Regions from separate parts of the Arthrobacter sp. NicSoilB11 genome, predicted to be linked through region 2. Evidence: riboswitches for the same ligand, from Rfam matches in the RefSeq annotation. Region 2 holds a riboswitch; the other holds the start of a gene.
The links. Region 2 has a riboswitch for glycine ahead of gcvP (aminomethyl-transferring glycine dehydrogenase). Riboswitches for the same ligand answer to the same signal wherever they lie in the genome.
Positions count from the first base shown of each region.

Region 1: it holds a riboswitch for glycine, as region 2 does, so the genes downstream of both, cycA (D-serine/D-alanine/glycine transporter) here and gcvP (aminomethyl-transferring glycine dehydrogenase) in region 2, are expected to answer to the same signal.

Region 1 covers NZ_AP024657.1:476,675-484,007, reverse strand. Annotated here, with positions in the region: gene LDO14_RS02320 (hypothetical protein) at 1-457, opposite strand, end outside; gene cycA (D-serine/D-alanine/glycine transporter) at 630-2,171, opposite strand; glycine riboswitch at 2,318-2,416, opposite strand; glycine riboswitch at 2,708-2,808, shown strand; gene gcvP (aminomethyl-transferring glycine dehydrogenase) at 2,969-5,842, shown strand; gene gcvT (glycine cleavage system aminomethyltransferase GcvT) at 5,852-7,000, shown strand; gene gcvH (glycine cleavage system protein GcvH) at 7,050-7,333, shown strand, end outside.
Region 2 covers NZ_AP024657.1:841,426-848,758, forward strand. Annotated here, with positions in the region: gene LDO14_RS03995 (hypothetical protein) at 85-630, shown strand; gene LDO14_RS04000 (APC family permease) at 710-2,266, opposite strand; gene LDO14_RS04005 (DNA starvation/stationary phase protection protein) at 2,488-2,967, shown strand; gene LDO14_RS04010 (MFS transporter) at 3,049-4,608, opposite strand; gene LDO14_RS04015 (TetR/AcrR family transcriptional regulator) at 4,694-5,230, shown strand; glycine riboswitch at 5,324-5,421, shown strand; glycine riboswitch at 5,448-5,555, shown strand; gene gcvP (aminomethyl-transferring glycine dehydrogenase) at 5,609-7,333, shown strand, end outside.

The DNA.
Region 1 (7,333 bases), 360 kb from region 2:
TGCCCAGCAGGGCGGTGCCCTCCTCGCCGAGCATGATGGCCATGACCATGGTGCCGGCCTTTTCCGGGTTGGTCAGACGGATGCCGTGCAGTTCAGCCAGCGAAGTTGCGTACAGGGCTGTGGCTTCCAGGAAGCCAACGGTGGCGGCTGCGGAAAGTCCCAGCGACGCCACGGTTCCAACGCCGGGGACGACGGCGGTGGCACCCACCAGGGCTCCCCCTCCGGCAACAGCCCGCAGGTAGTCGCGCTCTGCGATGTCCGCCAGCTGCGCGGCCGTCGCCCGCGGATGCCTCTTCTGGAGCCTGCGGATGTAGCCAACCACCAGGGGCCGCTGGATCTGCACTGCTTTCAGGAGCATGTTGTGGACGCCGGGCTTGGGCTTGCCCTCGGCGTCAAACATTGCGTTGTGGGCGGTTTCCTGTGCGATGCGTACTGCGGGGTTGCTGCGCCGGGCCATGGTCACCTTCATTCAAATCGACCTGCAGCGGCTAGGCTGCCGTGCCTTTCCATCCTATGTGGATAGACACTAAGCATGCTTAACTTCCGGGCCGTGGCTTCGTCCGGCGGGCTGCGGCGGCAGGATGCGGTACCTGCACCTCACCGCCGCCGCTGCAACCCGCCGTCGGACGTTACTTCCCGGCCTGCTGGACCTCGCGCCCCGCCGCCCCGGCGTCCTGGCCGCCGCTGCGCGCGGCAGTGGCCTGGTCTGCCTGAAGCTCGGCACGGAAGACCTCGAAGCGGGCCAGGTGGGCGGGACGGCGCCGCAGAATGGCCCAAGCCACGCCCAGGATGACGAACCAGATGGGGGTTACCAGCAGTGCAACGAGAGTGTCGGGCTGGGTGGTAAGGGCCCAAAGGACGAAGGCGAAGAATGCGTACACCACCCACACGGCGGGAATGCCACCGGGCATCTTGAACTTCGACGCCGCATGCAGGTGCGGCCGGCGGCGCCGGAAGGAGATGTAGCTGGCGAGGATGATCGACCAGACGAAGACGAAGCAGACCGCAGACACGGTGGTCACCATTTCAAAGGCCATGCCAACATCCTGGCCGGCATACATGAGTACGACGCCGGACAGCAGCAGGACGCAGGACAGGAACAGCGCGTTGCTGGGCACCTTCCTCGTGGAGAGCCGGCTGAAGATACCGGGGGCATCGCCTTCCTGGGCCAGGCCGAAGACCATGCGGGACGTGGAGTAGATGCCGGAGTTCGCGGAGGACATCGCCGAAGTCAGGACCACCAGGTTGACCACCGTGGCCGCGGCGCCGAGGCCGGCCAGGGAGAACATCCCGATAAAGGGGCTGTGGCCGGCGGCGAACTGGGTCCACGGGGTGACCGCCATCAGGATGACCAGCGCACCGACATAGAAGAGCAGCACGCGGACGGGGATGGCGTTGATGGCCTTGGGCAGCGTGCGCTCGGGGTTCTTGGCCTCGGCGGCGGTGGTTCCCACCAGTTCGATGCCTACGAAGGCGAAGACTGCGATCTGGAATCCGGCCACGAAGCCCATGAACTCATTGGGGAAGAACCCGCCATGGCTCCACAGGTTGGTGAAGCTTGCGGTGCCCGCGTCGCTCTGGAAACCGGTGAAGATCATGAAGAGTCCCACGATGATCAGGGCTGCGATGGCGACGATCTTGATGAGGGCGAACCAGAACTCGGTCTCGCCGAACGCCTTGACGGTGGCGAGGTTCAGCAGGAGCAGGATGCCCACCGTGGCCAGGCCCGGGATCCAAAGTGGCAGCGCCGGCCAAAGTTCCTTTGAGTACCCTGCAATGGCGATGACGTCCGCGATTCCGGTGATCACCCAGCAGAACCAGTACGTCCAGCCGGTGAAGAATCCGGCCCACGGCCCCAGGAGATCGGCGGCGAAATCACTGAAGGACTTGTAGTTCAGGTTGCTGAGCAGCAGTTCACCCATGGCCCGCATGACGAAGAAAAGCATAAAGCCGATGATCATGTATACGAAGATCACGGATGGGCCGGCCGCGGAGATGGTCTTGCCGGAACCCATGAACAGGCCCGTGCCGATCGCGCCGCCGATGGCGATGAGCTGGATATGCCGGTTGGTGAGCTGCCGCTCCAGGTGGGGAGGCTCGCTGCGGGCTGCCGTGGCAGCGCCTTGGCTGCGGGCTGGTTCGCCGTTGGACGTGGGGGGATGAATCGCCATGAGGAACTCCATCGATAAAGCGGCTTTTGGGTGCCGCAAAAGATTTGGTTCCTCCCCGCTCTGTAGTGGACCTGAGAGTTTCCGCAGCAAAAGCCGCTTGCACCGCCGGTGAGCCAGGGTCATGCCCGGCTGCTTTCCAGAGTTGCCTGTCCGCGGCGGTACGTGGGCCTGAGAGTTTCCTGGGGAGGGTTTGCTCCTACGGCGCCTGCTGGATGTACCCGGCAGGGCTCTCCCGCCGCAGGTCGAAGGCGTATTCAGTTGGAAGCCGCAGGCTTTTTGGGCCACGGCCGGTCATGCAATGGGACAGGCACCGACTGGTGGGCTGCTCCGGATACGCTGAGCCAGCCACCGGCGGCGCCATTCCCGGGGTTCAGTGTGGTGTCCGTCACGATCGAATGTCAAACCCCTCCCGACACAAGCGGGGAAGAACGGCGTCACGTGCCCCTCGAGCCCCGCACGGAAGCCGCCCGATTTGCCACGGACGGGTCTATCCCGGTACCTTGTGAGCCGAATCACCCACATTTGAATAAGCCTTTCGAGCTGTGACGGGAGAGTCCTCCCGGCGAAACACCGGTCAGGCGCCGTAGGAGCAAATCCTCCCCAGGAATCTCTCAGGCCCCCGTACCGTCACGGCGAGGCGACTCTGGAAAGCAATCAGGCTTCTGCCTGGTTCACCGACGGTGCAAGCGGTCCCCTGCCAACAGCAGGCAACGCGGAATCTCTCAGGTCCAATACAGAGCGGGGAGGAACCCATCCCACGCCGTGCCACCTTCGGCCGGCCAGATCTGGAGTTCCTCATGACGATTCATTCGCATCCAACATCGTTTGTTGACCGCCATATCGGCGCGCGCCGCCAGGCCGACATCGACACCATGCTCAAGGCCATCGGCTACGACAGCCTGGATGGCCTGGTTGACGTGGCCGTCCCCGCGCCCATCCGCCAGGAAACTGCGCTCAAGCTGACCGACGCCCTCAGCGAGGTTGAAGTCCTCACGGAACTGCGGAAGCTTGCCGCCAAGAACAAGACGGCAGTCCAGATGATCGGCCAGGGCTACTACGACACCGTGACTCCACCGGTGATCCGCCGCAACATCCTGGAATCCCCGGCCTGGTACACCGCCTACACGCCCTACCAGCCGGAGATTTCCCAGGGCCGGCTTGAGGCGCTGCTGAACTTCCAGACCATGGTGCAGGACCTGACGGCGCTCCCGGTAGCCAACGCTTCCTTGCTGGACGAGGCAACGGCCGTGGCCGAGGCCGTGCTGCTGATGCGCCGCGCCAACAAGACCAAGCCCGCGAAGGACGGCAAGACGGTGCTCGACGCCGACTGCCTCCCCCAGACCATCGCCATCGTGCTGGGCCGGGCGGAGGCGCTCGGCTTCGAGGTGGAGGTCGCCGACCTGTCCAAGGGCCTGCCCGACGGCGACATCAACGGCGTCGTGCTGCAGCAGCCCGGGGTCTCCGGCCGCGTGTGGGACCAATCCGCCGTGATCGCCGCTGCCAAGGACCGGGGCGCGCTGGTCACCGTGGCTGCGGACCTGCTGGCCCTGACACTGATCACACCTCCGGGCGAGCAGGGCGCGGACATTGCCGTCGGCTCCACCCAGCGTTTTGGCGTGCCGCTGTTCTTCGGCGGCCCCCATGCCGCCTACATGGCCGTCCAAAAGGGAATGGAACGTACCCTCCCGGGCAGGATCGTGGGCGTCTCCAAGGACAACGCCGGCACGCCTGCCTACCGGTTGGCACTGCAGACCCGCGAGCAGCACATCCGCCGCGAGAAGGCCACATCCAACATCTGCACCGCCCAGGCGCTGCTGGCCATCGTGTCCTCCTTCTACGCCGTTTACCACGGCCCCGACGGCCTGAAGGCGATCGCAGAGACCGTCCACCACAAGGCCAGGGTCCTGGCAACAGCACTCACGTCACTGGGCCGCGAACTGGTCACGGACTCCTTCTTCGACACCCTCACCGTCCGCGTTCCGGGCAAGGCCGCCAAGGTGATCACCGCCGCTGAAGCCCGCGGCATCAACCTGCGCTTCATCGATCCGGACACGGTGGGCGTCTCCGTTGATGAGACGACGACGGCGGCAACACTTTCCGCCGTCGCCGTCGCCTTTGGCGCCGGTCCGGTGGGTGACGCCCAGGGATTCGAACTGCCCGACACTATTTTGCGTTCCTCGGCCTACCTGCAGCACCCGGTCTTCAACACGCACCGGTCCGAAACCCAGCTGCTGCGTTACATCCGCAAGCTCTCGGACCGCGACCTGGCGCTGGACCGCACCATGATCCCGCTGGGTTCATGCACCATGAAGCTGAACGCCACGGCCGAGATGGAAGCCATTTCCTGGCCGGAGTTCGCCTCGATCCACCCGTTCGCCCCGGACTCCCAGACCGAAGGCTGGCGCGAACTCATCGCCGGCCTGGAAGCGGACCTCGCCGAGATCACCGGGTATGACCAGGTGTCCATCCAGCCCAACGCGGGCTCGCAGGGCGAACTCGCCGGGCTGCTCGCGATCCGCGGCTACCACCATTCCCGGGGCGAGCAGCAGCGCAACGTCTGCCTGATCCCGGCCTCGGCGCACGGCACCAACGCCGCCTCCGCCGTGCTCGCGGGCATGAAGGTGGTCGTGGTTGCCACGGCTGCCGACGGCACCATCGACCACGACGACCTGACGGCCAAGATCGAGGCCAACAAGGACGTCCTCTCGGCCATCATGATCACGTACCCGTCCACGCACGGCGTGTACGACTCCGATGTCCGCGAAGTCTGTGACGCTGTGCATGCTGCCGGCGGCCAGGTCTACGTTGACGGCGCCAACCTCAACGCACTTGTAGGGCTGGCCCAGCCGGGCCAGTTCGGCGGGGACGTGTCCCACCTGAACCTGCACAAGACCTTCTGCATCCCGCACGGCGGCGGGGGACCCGGCGTCGGGCCCGTTGCCGCCAAGGCGCACCTGGCACCGTTCATGCCGGGCGACGCGAACAAGGCGGCGCACGAAGCCGGGCACGGTGTGGCGATCTCGGCGTCCCGGTTCGGTTCGGCCGGCGTGCTGCCGATTTCGTGGGCGTACGTGAAGCTGATGGGCGGTGAGGGCCTGACCGAGGCCACCAAGTCCGCGCTGCTGGCGGCCAACTACGTCGCGTCCCGCCTGAACGAGTACTTCCCGGTCCTCTACACCGGTGAAGGCGGGCTGGTGGCGCACGAGTGCATCCTGGACCTGCGCGAACTCACGGCGAAGACGGGAGTCACGGCCGAGGACGTGGCCAAGCGGCTGATCGACTTCGGTTTCCACGCCCCCACCCTTTCGTTCCCTGTCGCGGGCACGCTGATGGTGGAGCCCACCGAGTCCGAGGACCTGGCCGAGATCGACCGCTTCATCGAGGCCATGATCACCATTCATGGCGAGATCCAGCAGGTGGCCAGCGGCGACATCACCCTGGAGGCATCCCCGGTGCGCAACGCACCCCACACGGCGGCCGCCGTCGTCAGCTCTGGCTGGGACCGCGCCTACCCGCGGGAGCAGGCGGCCTTCCCCGTTGCCTCGCTCCGCCAGGACAAGTATTTCCCGCCCGTCGGCCGGATCGACGGCGCCGCCGGCGACCGGAACCTGATCTGCTCCTGCCCGCCCCTCGAAGCGTTCGAGGACAGCACAGCCGAATTTGAGAACTGAGGACTTCCAATGACTGAGAACTACACCGCTCTTTTCGAGCAGCACAAGAAGGCCGGGGCCTCGTTCACGGACTTCGGCGGGTGGCAGATGCCGCTCAAGTACGAGTCTGAACTCGCGGAACACCATGCCGTGCGCAGGGCGGCCGGCCTGTTCGACCTCTCCCACATGGGCGAGGTCTGGGTGACAGGCCCCGACGCCGCCGCGTTCCTGGACTACGCCCTTGCCGGCAAACTGTCCGCGGTGGCCGTGGGCAAGGCAAAGTACTCGCTGATCTGCAACGCCGATGGCGGCATCATCGACGACCTCATCACCTACCGCCGGCCATCCCCCGAAGAGGGCGTGGACAGGTACCTGGTGGTGCCCAACGCGGGCAACGCCGCAGTGGTGGCCAAGGAACTGCTGGAACGCGCCGCCGCCTTCGACGTCACTGTGGAGGACGCCTCCGCCGACACCTCGCTGATCGCCGTCCAGGGACCGAATTCCGAAGCGATCCTCCTGACGCTGGTCCCGGCCGAACAGCACGCACTGCTCACCGGGCTCAAGTACTACGCCGCCGTCGAGGTGGGCATCGCCGTCAACGGTACGGTCCAGGACCTGCTCGTGGCCCGGACCGGCTACACCGGCGAGGACGGCTTCGAGATCTATGTTCCCAACCTGGACGCCCCCGCACTGTGGGAGGCCCTGCTCCAGGCCGGCGAAGGCTCCGGCCTGGTTCCAGCCGGACTGGCCGCACGCGACTCGCTCCGCCTCGAAGCCGGGATGCCGCTCTACGGCAACGAACTCTCCCGCCACGTCAACGCCTACGCGGCCGGCCTGGGCCCCGTGGTGTCGCTGGCGAAGGAGAGCGGCTTCGTAGGCAAGGACGCCCTGGCCGCCATCAAGGCCGCAGGAGTCGGTTCAAGCATCGGGCAGAAGCTGGTGGGCCTCAAGGGTGCCGGACGCCGCGCTGCCCGCGCCCATTACCCCGTCCTCAAGGACGGCACCCTGGTGGGCGAAGTAACCTCCGGCCAGCCCTCCCCCACCCTCGGATACCCCATCGCCATGGCCTACGTCGACGTCGAATTTGCTGAAGTCGGGACCGTCCTGGACATCGACCTCCGCGGCAAGCCCGAGCGCTTCGAAGTCGTCCCCCTCCCCTTTTACAAGCGCCAGAAGTAAATCGATTTCGCCCAACCACCACAGGTTTTGAAGAGAAGGAAAGTAGACAATGAGCAAAGTTGTTTCTGAACTGAAGTACTCCGCCGAGCACGAGTGGGTTGCTGTTGACGGATCCGGCCCAGCGGGGATCGGGATTTCCGCCGTTGCTGCCGACGCCCTGGGCGACATCGTGTACGTGGACCTCCCCGAGGTCGGCTCCACCGTGACGGCCGGCGAGACCTGCGGCGAGGTGGAATCCACCAAATCCGTCTCCGACCTCTACGCCCCCGTGACCGGTGAGGTCACCGAGATCAACGACGGCGTGGTCACGGACCCCGCCCTGATCAACAGCGA
Region 2 (7,333 bases):
TTATCAAAATGCCCCCTCGTTTCCCGGTCCGGACACTCCTACGCTGGAAGCATCCAATGGTCTTTAGTCGTGGATGGCACTGCTATGAAGAAGTTCCTCACCTGGCTCGCGGCAATCCTGTTGGCTTCCGGGCTGGGAATCGTGGTCCAGGCGCCCGCCTCGGCGGCGCCCTACTGCGGCCTCACATGGGGCTCCCTTGCGAAGACCGGGCAGGATACGGGGACCGCATCGGTCACCAATGTCCGGACCGGGCAGCACTACTGCTTCGACCGGCTGGTGGTGGACCTCAACGGGCCCGCCGTGTCCTACACGGTGCAGTATGTGCCGCGGATTGAGCAGGAAGGCTCCGGGGCCTTCATCCCGGTACGGGGCGGCGCGCGCCTGCATATCAGCATCAAGGCGCCGTCCTACGACCAGAACGGCAACCCCACCTACAACCCGGCGGACAAGGCTGAACTCAGCAACGTGGCCGGCTACCAGACGTTCCGCCAGGTGGTTTCGGCCGGAAGCTTCGAGGGGTACACAAGCCTCGGTCTGGGCGTCCGGGCCCGCCTGCCGTTCCGGGTCTTCACCCTGGCCGGTCCCGGCCCGGGCTCGCGCCTGGTGATCGACGTGGCGCACTACTGGTGAAAACGAAAAAGGTGCCGTGCCCCTGATGGGGGCACGGCACCTTTTTCGTTCAGGCAGCGTTGTGGCGGCCTCCAGCGATCTATTCCGGCACTACCAGCGCGGGGGTGTCCCGCTTGAGGGTTTCGCCGCGGAAGAAGCCGGGGTGCGTGCGGGACATGACCAGCATGACGACGGCGCCCAGGGCCAGGATGCCGATGCCCAGGATGAACACCAGGCCCACGCCGAAGACCTCGGAACCACTGCCGAACTCCGGCGCCAGGCTGTCCACGGCGGTCTGGACGAACACCACGAACAGGCCCACGCCGCCCACCACCGGGCATACCAGCCGCAGCAGGAAGTGGCGGGTGCTGTTGAACAGGCTGTGGCGGAAGTACCAGGTGCAGGCCAGCGCGGTGAGGCCGTAGTAGAAGCAGATCATCAGACCCAGGGCCAGGATGGTGTCATTCAGGACGTTTTCGCTGACCACGTGCATCACCGCGTAGAACCCGGCGGACAGGATGCCGGCGGCGATGGTGGCGTAGCCCGGCGTCGCGAACTTCCTGCTGATCCGGCTGAACGGTTCAGGCAGGGCGCCGTAGTGCGCCATGGCCAGCAGGCTTCGGGACGGCGACATGAACGTGGACTGGAGGGAGGCCGCGGAACTGGACAGCACGGCGAGGGACATCAGGATGGCGAAGGGGCCCATGATGGGGGAGGCCAGGGCCGTGAAGATGTTCTCTTGGTTGTCGGCGTTGTTCAGGCCGTTGCCGGTGTCCCCGACGCCGGCGAACATCATGGTGGCGATGCTGACCAGGAGGTAGATGGCCAGGACGATGACGGCGGTCAGGGTGCCGGCCAGTCCGGCCGTCTTCTGGCCGTTCGCTGTTTCCTCGTTGACCGTGAGGCACACATCCCAGCCCCAGTACACGAAGATCGACAGCGAGATGCCGGCGGCAATCTGGCCGAACGTCTCGATCTTCGTGACGTCGAACCAGTCCCAGCTGAACGGGATGGCCGTTTCGGACGTGGACCAGTTGGCGAAGGCCATGGCGACGAACAGGCCCAGGACCAGAAGCTGGAAGCCCACCAGGCCGTACTGCACCACCTTGGTGGTGTGCAGCCCGCGGTAGCTGACCCAAACAGCCAGCGCCACGAACACGAAGCAGGTCAGGACGTTCAACGCTTTGTTGCCGGCCAGGTCTGCCAGTTCCGGTGAGCCGGTGAGCTGGGACAGGAAGAGGTAGAAGAAGTCGACGGCGACGCCGGCCAGGTTGGACAGCACGATGATGTTGGCGGCCAGCAGGCCCCAGCCGCCCATCCAGCCGACCCAGGGGCCGAAGGCTTTGGTCACCCAGGTGAAGGTTGTGCCGCTGTCCGGGGAGTCGGCATTGAGCTCCCGGTAGGCGAGCGAGACCAGGATCATGGGGATGAACCCGATCAGGAAGATGACTGGCAACTGGAGTCCGGCTTCATTGACGGTGGGTCCGAGTGCGCTGGTGAGGGTGTAGGCGGGGGCGATGGTTGAAATGCCCAGGACGACGACGGCGAGGAGCCCGAGCTGCCCGCCCTTGAGGCCTTTGGCGCTGACGCCGTCCGCGGACGGGGCGTGGGCGTGCGGACCGGGTTTGGCCGTACTGGTGCGGATTGTCTCTGTCATGGCACCACTTTCTGGAAGGCTGTGAGACGGAGGTCACTATATGAATGGCGTTCATTTAGTATGGGGGTGCCGGACCTGTGATGCAAGACGCAATATGAATCACATTCGTTTATGACTTCCTTTCCAAATTAGTAAGCTCACTGAGAAATTGCCGAAAGCCCTGCCGCCGCTAGGTGCTCGGCTGGTAGCGTCGGCCGTATTGGACCACTTGAGGAGGACGCATGAAAGCTTCACCGACACTGACCAACAATCTGCAGGCTGTCCTGGCCGACCTGATCGAACTGCACGTCCAGGGCAAGCAGGCGCACTGGAACATCGTGGGCACCAACTTCCGCGACCTGCACCTGCAGCTTGATGAGATCGTCGACGCTGCCCGCCAGTTCGCCGACGACACAGCCGAACGAATGCGCGCCCTGCATGCACTCCCGGACGGCCGCAGCTCCACCGTTGCCGAAACCACCAGCCTGGCCCAGTTCCCTGAAGGGCTGATCAGCACTACGGATGCCATCGAGCGGATCGTTGCTGCCATGGAAGCCGCCGTGGGCACCATGCGCAAAGTCCATGACGAGGTGGACGAGGAGGATCCCACCTCCGCGGACCTCCTGCACGAGTTCATTGCCCGGCTGGAGCAGTTTGCCTGGATGGTACAGGCTGAAAACATGAAGCCGACCGCCAAGGTCACAGCCGCCGACTCCAAGTAGCCGGCAGCCACCCGCCTGGACCCTTTGGGCGCCTGGTATCGGAATTAATCCGGTACCAGGCGCCCTTTTTGTTTCGCTTGGTTAGGCCGCTTTCGGCACCTTCCGCAGCACGACGGCGGCGAGGACTGCCGCCGTCGCCATCAGTACCAGCCCAATTGCCGCAGTGATGTGCACGCCGGAATCAAACGCTGACGCCGCAGCGTCCCGGACGGTGTCCGACAGGGAAGCGGGCAGCAGGTTTGCTGCTTCCACTGCGCCGGCAAGTGTTTCCCTCGCGCTGTGCAGGGAGGAGCCGGGCAGCATGCCGTCAAGGCCTGCGGGCAGCCGCAGGTTCTGCTGGTAGGACGCCGTCAGGATGGAGCCCAGTACCGCCGTGCCCAGCAGCGACCCCACCTCGTAGCCGGTCTCGGAGATTGCCGCGGCAGCGCCTGACTTCTCCGGCGGCGCGGACCCGAGGATGAGGTCGTTGGAGATGGTTTCGGCCGTACCCACGCCCAGTGCAAGGACCAGCAGGGCTGCCAGCAGCAGCGAGGGGCCGCCGTCGTGATTCCCGAATGCCACCATGGTGTAGCCGGTGGCACTGAACGCCAACCCCGCAGCCACCACGTATCCCGGGCGGACCTTGCGGACCAGCGGCACCACCACCAGGCCGGCCACCACCGTGGCGGCCAGTGCCGGGATCATGGCAACGCCCGCTGCGGACGGCGTCATTCCCTCGAGGAGTTGGAGGTGCTGGGCGAGGAACAGGATGAAGCCGTTGAAGGAGAACAGGGCAAGGATGTTGGCGCTGATGGCCATGCTGAACACCCTGTTCCGGAACAGGGACATGTCCAGCAGGGGGTGCGCCAGCCGCTGCTGCCGCTGCACGAACACCGCCCCCATGGCCAGGCCGAAGGCGATGGCGCCCAGACCTGCCGCCCCTGGACCTTCGGTGGCAACTGCCTTGATCCCGTAGACAACGGGCACCATGACCAGCATGGAGAGCAGGATGCTGGGGATGTCCACCTTGCCGGGTGCCGGATCCTTCGATTCCGGGATGAGGGCCGGTCCAAACGCCAGCAGGGGGACCATGAGGGGGACCGCCACCAGGAAGACGGCACCCCACCAGAAGTGCTCCACCAGCCAGCCGCCGAAGATCGGACCCAGGGCCGCGCCGCCGGAGAATCCGGCGGCCCAGATGGCGACGGCCAGCCTGCGGCGATTGGGCTCGGGGAAAATGTTGCGGATCAGCGACAAGGTGGACGGCATCAGCATGGCGCCGAAGAATCCCAGGGCGGCGCGGCCGGCGATGAGCCATTCCGGCGCGGGTGCAAAAGCCGTCGCAACGGACAGCGCGGCAAAGCCGATGCTGCCAAGGATGAGCAGCCTCCGCCGCCCAATCCGGTCGCCGAGGCTTCCCATTGATACCAGCAGCCCGGCCAGCACCAGGGGGTAGGCGTCAACGATCCACAGCAGCTGCACGCCTGTGGGTTCCAGGGCCCGGGCGATGGCCGGCAGCGCGAACGTCAGTGCGGTGTTGTCCACCGCCACCAGCAGCACGGGAAACATCAGCAGCCCCAGCGCCAGCCAGTCGCGCCACGGAGGACGCACGGAAGTGCTGCTTGCCTGCCCGGTTGCAGAACTCTCGATGGAAGTGGTCATGAGATAACTATACCGTCCGGACGGTATAGTTTAAAAATGCGACGGTTTTCCTTATTCCTGCACGGGGGAGGGCATGATGGAGGGCATGCCCCGAAAGCCTGTTGCCCGTGACGCGGTCCTTGACGCCTTCGAGTCCCTGCTGATTGAAGTGGGTGAGCGGGCGGCCACCCTCGATGCCGTGGCGCGCAGGGCCGGCGTATCCAAAGGCGGCCTCCTCTACCACTTTCCCAACAAGGAAGCCATGATTGCCGTGTTGCTCGACCGCCTGGAGGGCCTGGCGGGCGAGGATGCCGATGCCATGGCGTCGGCAGCTGAAGGCGCCGCGGCCTACTTCATCCGTTCCTCGGTCTGGGCGGATACCCCTTTGGACCGTGCCATCGTGGCCGCCACCCGGCTTGCAGAGGTGGCCCACGAGGAGACGCGGCGCCGCTTCGCGGCCATCCAGCAGCGCTGGCTGGACGAAATTGCTGCGGATGTGGGACCTGGGCTGGCCAAGGCAGTCCTCTATATGGGGGACGGCCTGTACTTCAACGCCATGCTGTCCGTGGCCCCTGCGCCGGCCGGGGGAGCGGCCGCTGACGTGGAGGAACTCCTGGCCGCGCTGGAACGGCTCCGCAGGTAGCTCCGTCATTTGCCGGGAGGGGTTGCCGCGTAGGACAATAGAAAGTTGTGAGGGCTGTCACCGGCCTTCATGATCCAACAAATGAATAGCCTTTGATCTGCGGCGGGAGAGTTCTGCCGGAAGTACAGGCAGGCGCCGTAGGAGCAAATCCTCCCCAGGAATCTCGCAGGCCCCCGTACCGCCGCGGCGAGGCACCTCTGGAAAGCAGCAGGCAGTCTTATTCTCTTTTGGAGAGGTAGGGACTGTTGTGCTCACCGACGGTGCAAGCGGGTCCTGCCCAGGCAGGGAACGCGGAAACTCTCAGGTCCAATACAGAGCGGGGAGGAACCCGAATAGCTGTGGCGTACCCTTCGCCGCCTGAGTAAATGGAGTTCCTTCGTGTCGGTTACCCCAGCCTCCACCACTTTCGTAGACCGCCATATCGGCGCGCGCCGCCAGGCCGACGTCGACACCATGCTCAAAGCCGTGGGCTACGACTCGGTCGATTCCCTTGTGGACACCGCGGTTCCCAAGGTCATCCGCCAGGACACCGCCCTTCGCCTGCAGGACGCCCTCAGTGAGGTTGAAGTCCTCACGGAACTGCGGAAGCTTGCCGCCAAGAACAAGACGGCGGTGCAGCTGATCGGCCAGGGCTACTACGACACCGTGACTCCGCCGGTGATCCGCCGCAACATCCTGGAATCCCCGGCCTGGTACACCGCCTACACGCCCTACCAGCCGGAGATTTCCCAGGGCCGGCTTGAGGCGCTGCTGAACTTCCAGACCATGGTGCAGGACCTTGTGGGCCTGCCCATCGCCAACGCTTCGCTGCTGGATGAAGCAACGGCGGTGGCCGAGGCCGTGCTGCTGATGCGCCGTGCCAACAAGACCAAGCCCGCGGCAGACGGCAAGACCGTCCTGGACATCGACGTGCTGCCGCAGACCATCGCCATCGTGCTGGGGCGTGCGGAGGCGCTCGGCTTCGAGGTGGAGGTCGCCGACCTGTCCAAGGGCCTGCCCGAGGGCGACATCAACGGGATCGTGCTGCAGCAGCCCGGCGCTTCCGGCCGCGTCTGGGACCAGTCCGCGGTGATCTCTGCAGCGAAGGACCGGGGCGCGCTGGTCACGGTCGCTGCGGACCTGCTGGCCCTGACACTGATCACACCTCCGGGCGAGCAGGGCGCGGACATTGCCGTCGGCTCAGCCCAGCGTTTTGGCGTGCCGCTGTTCTTTGGGGGCCCCCATGCCGCCTACATGGCTGTCCGCAAAGGCCTGGAGCGTTCCTTGCCTGGCCGCCTGGTTGGGGTGTCAAAGGACGACGCCGGCACGCCTGCCTACCGGTTGGCCCTGCAGACCCGCGAGCAGCACATCCGCCGCGAGAAGGCCACGTCCAACATCTGCACCGCCCAGGCGCTGCTGGCCATCGTTGCGTCCATGTACGCCGTTTACCACGGCCCCGACGGACTGAAGGCGATTGCCCAAACGGCGCACCGCCACGCCCGTAGCCTGGCGGCCTCGCTTGCGGCCGCCGGCGTCGAGGTGCTGCACACGAGCTTCTTCGACACCCTTACGGTCCGGGTCCCCGGACGGGCTGCTGGCATCATCGCCGACGCCGAGGCGCGGGGCATCAACCTGCGCAGCGTCGACGCCGACACCGTAGGCATCGCCCTCGATGAAACCACGACGGCGGCCATCGTCGCCCAGGTTGCCGACGTCTTTGGCGCCACGGTTGCCGAGGTCCAGGGCTTTGGGCTGGAGGCCGCCGTCGAGCGTTCCTCCGACTACCTGCAGCACCCGGTCTTCAACACGCACCGGTCTGAAACCCAGCTGCTGCGTTACATCCGCAAGCTCTCGGACCGCGACCTGGCGCTGGACCGCACCATGATCCCGCTGGGTTCATGCACCATGAAGCTGAACGCCACGGCCGAGATGGAAGCCATTTCCTGGCCGGAGTTCGCCTCGATCCACCCGTTCGCCCCGGACTCCCAGACCGAAGGCTGGCGCGAACTCATCGCCGGCCTGGAAGCGGACCTGACCACGATCACCGGGTATGACCAGGTGTCCATCCAGCCCAACGCGGGCTCGCAGGGCGAGCTCGCCGGGTTGCTCGCGATCCGCGGCTAC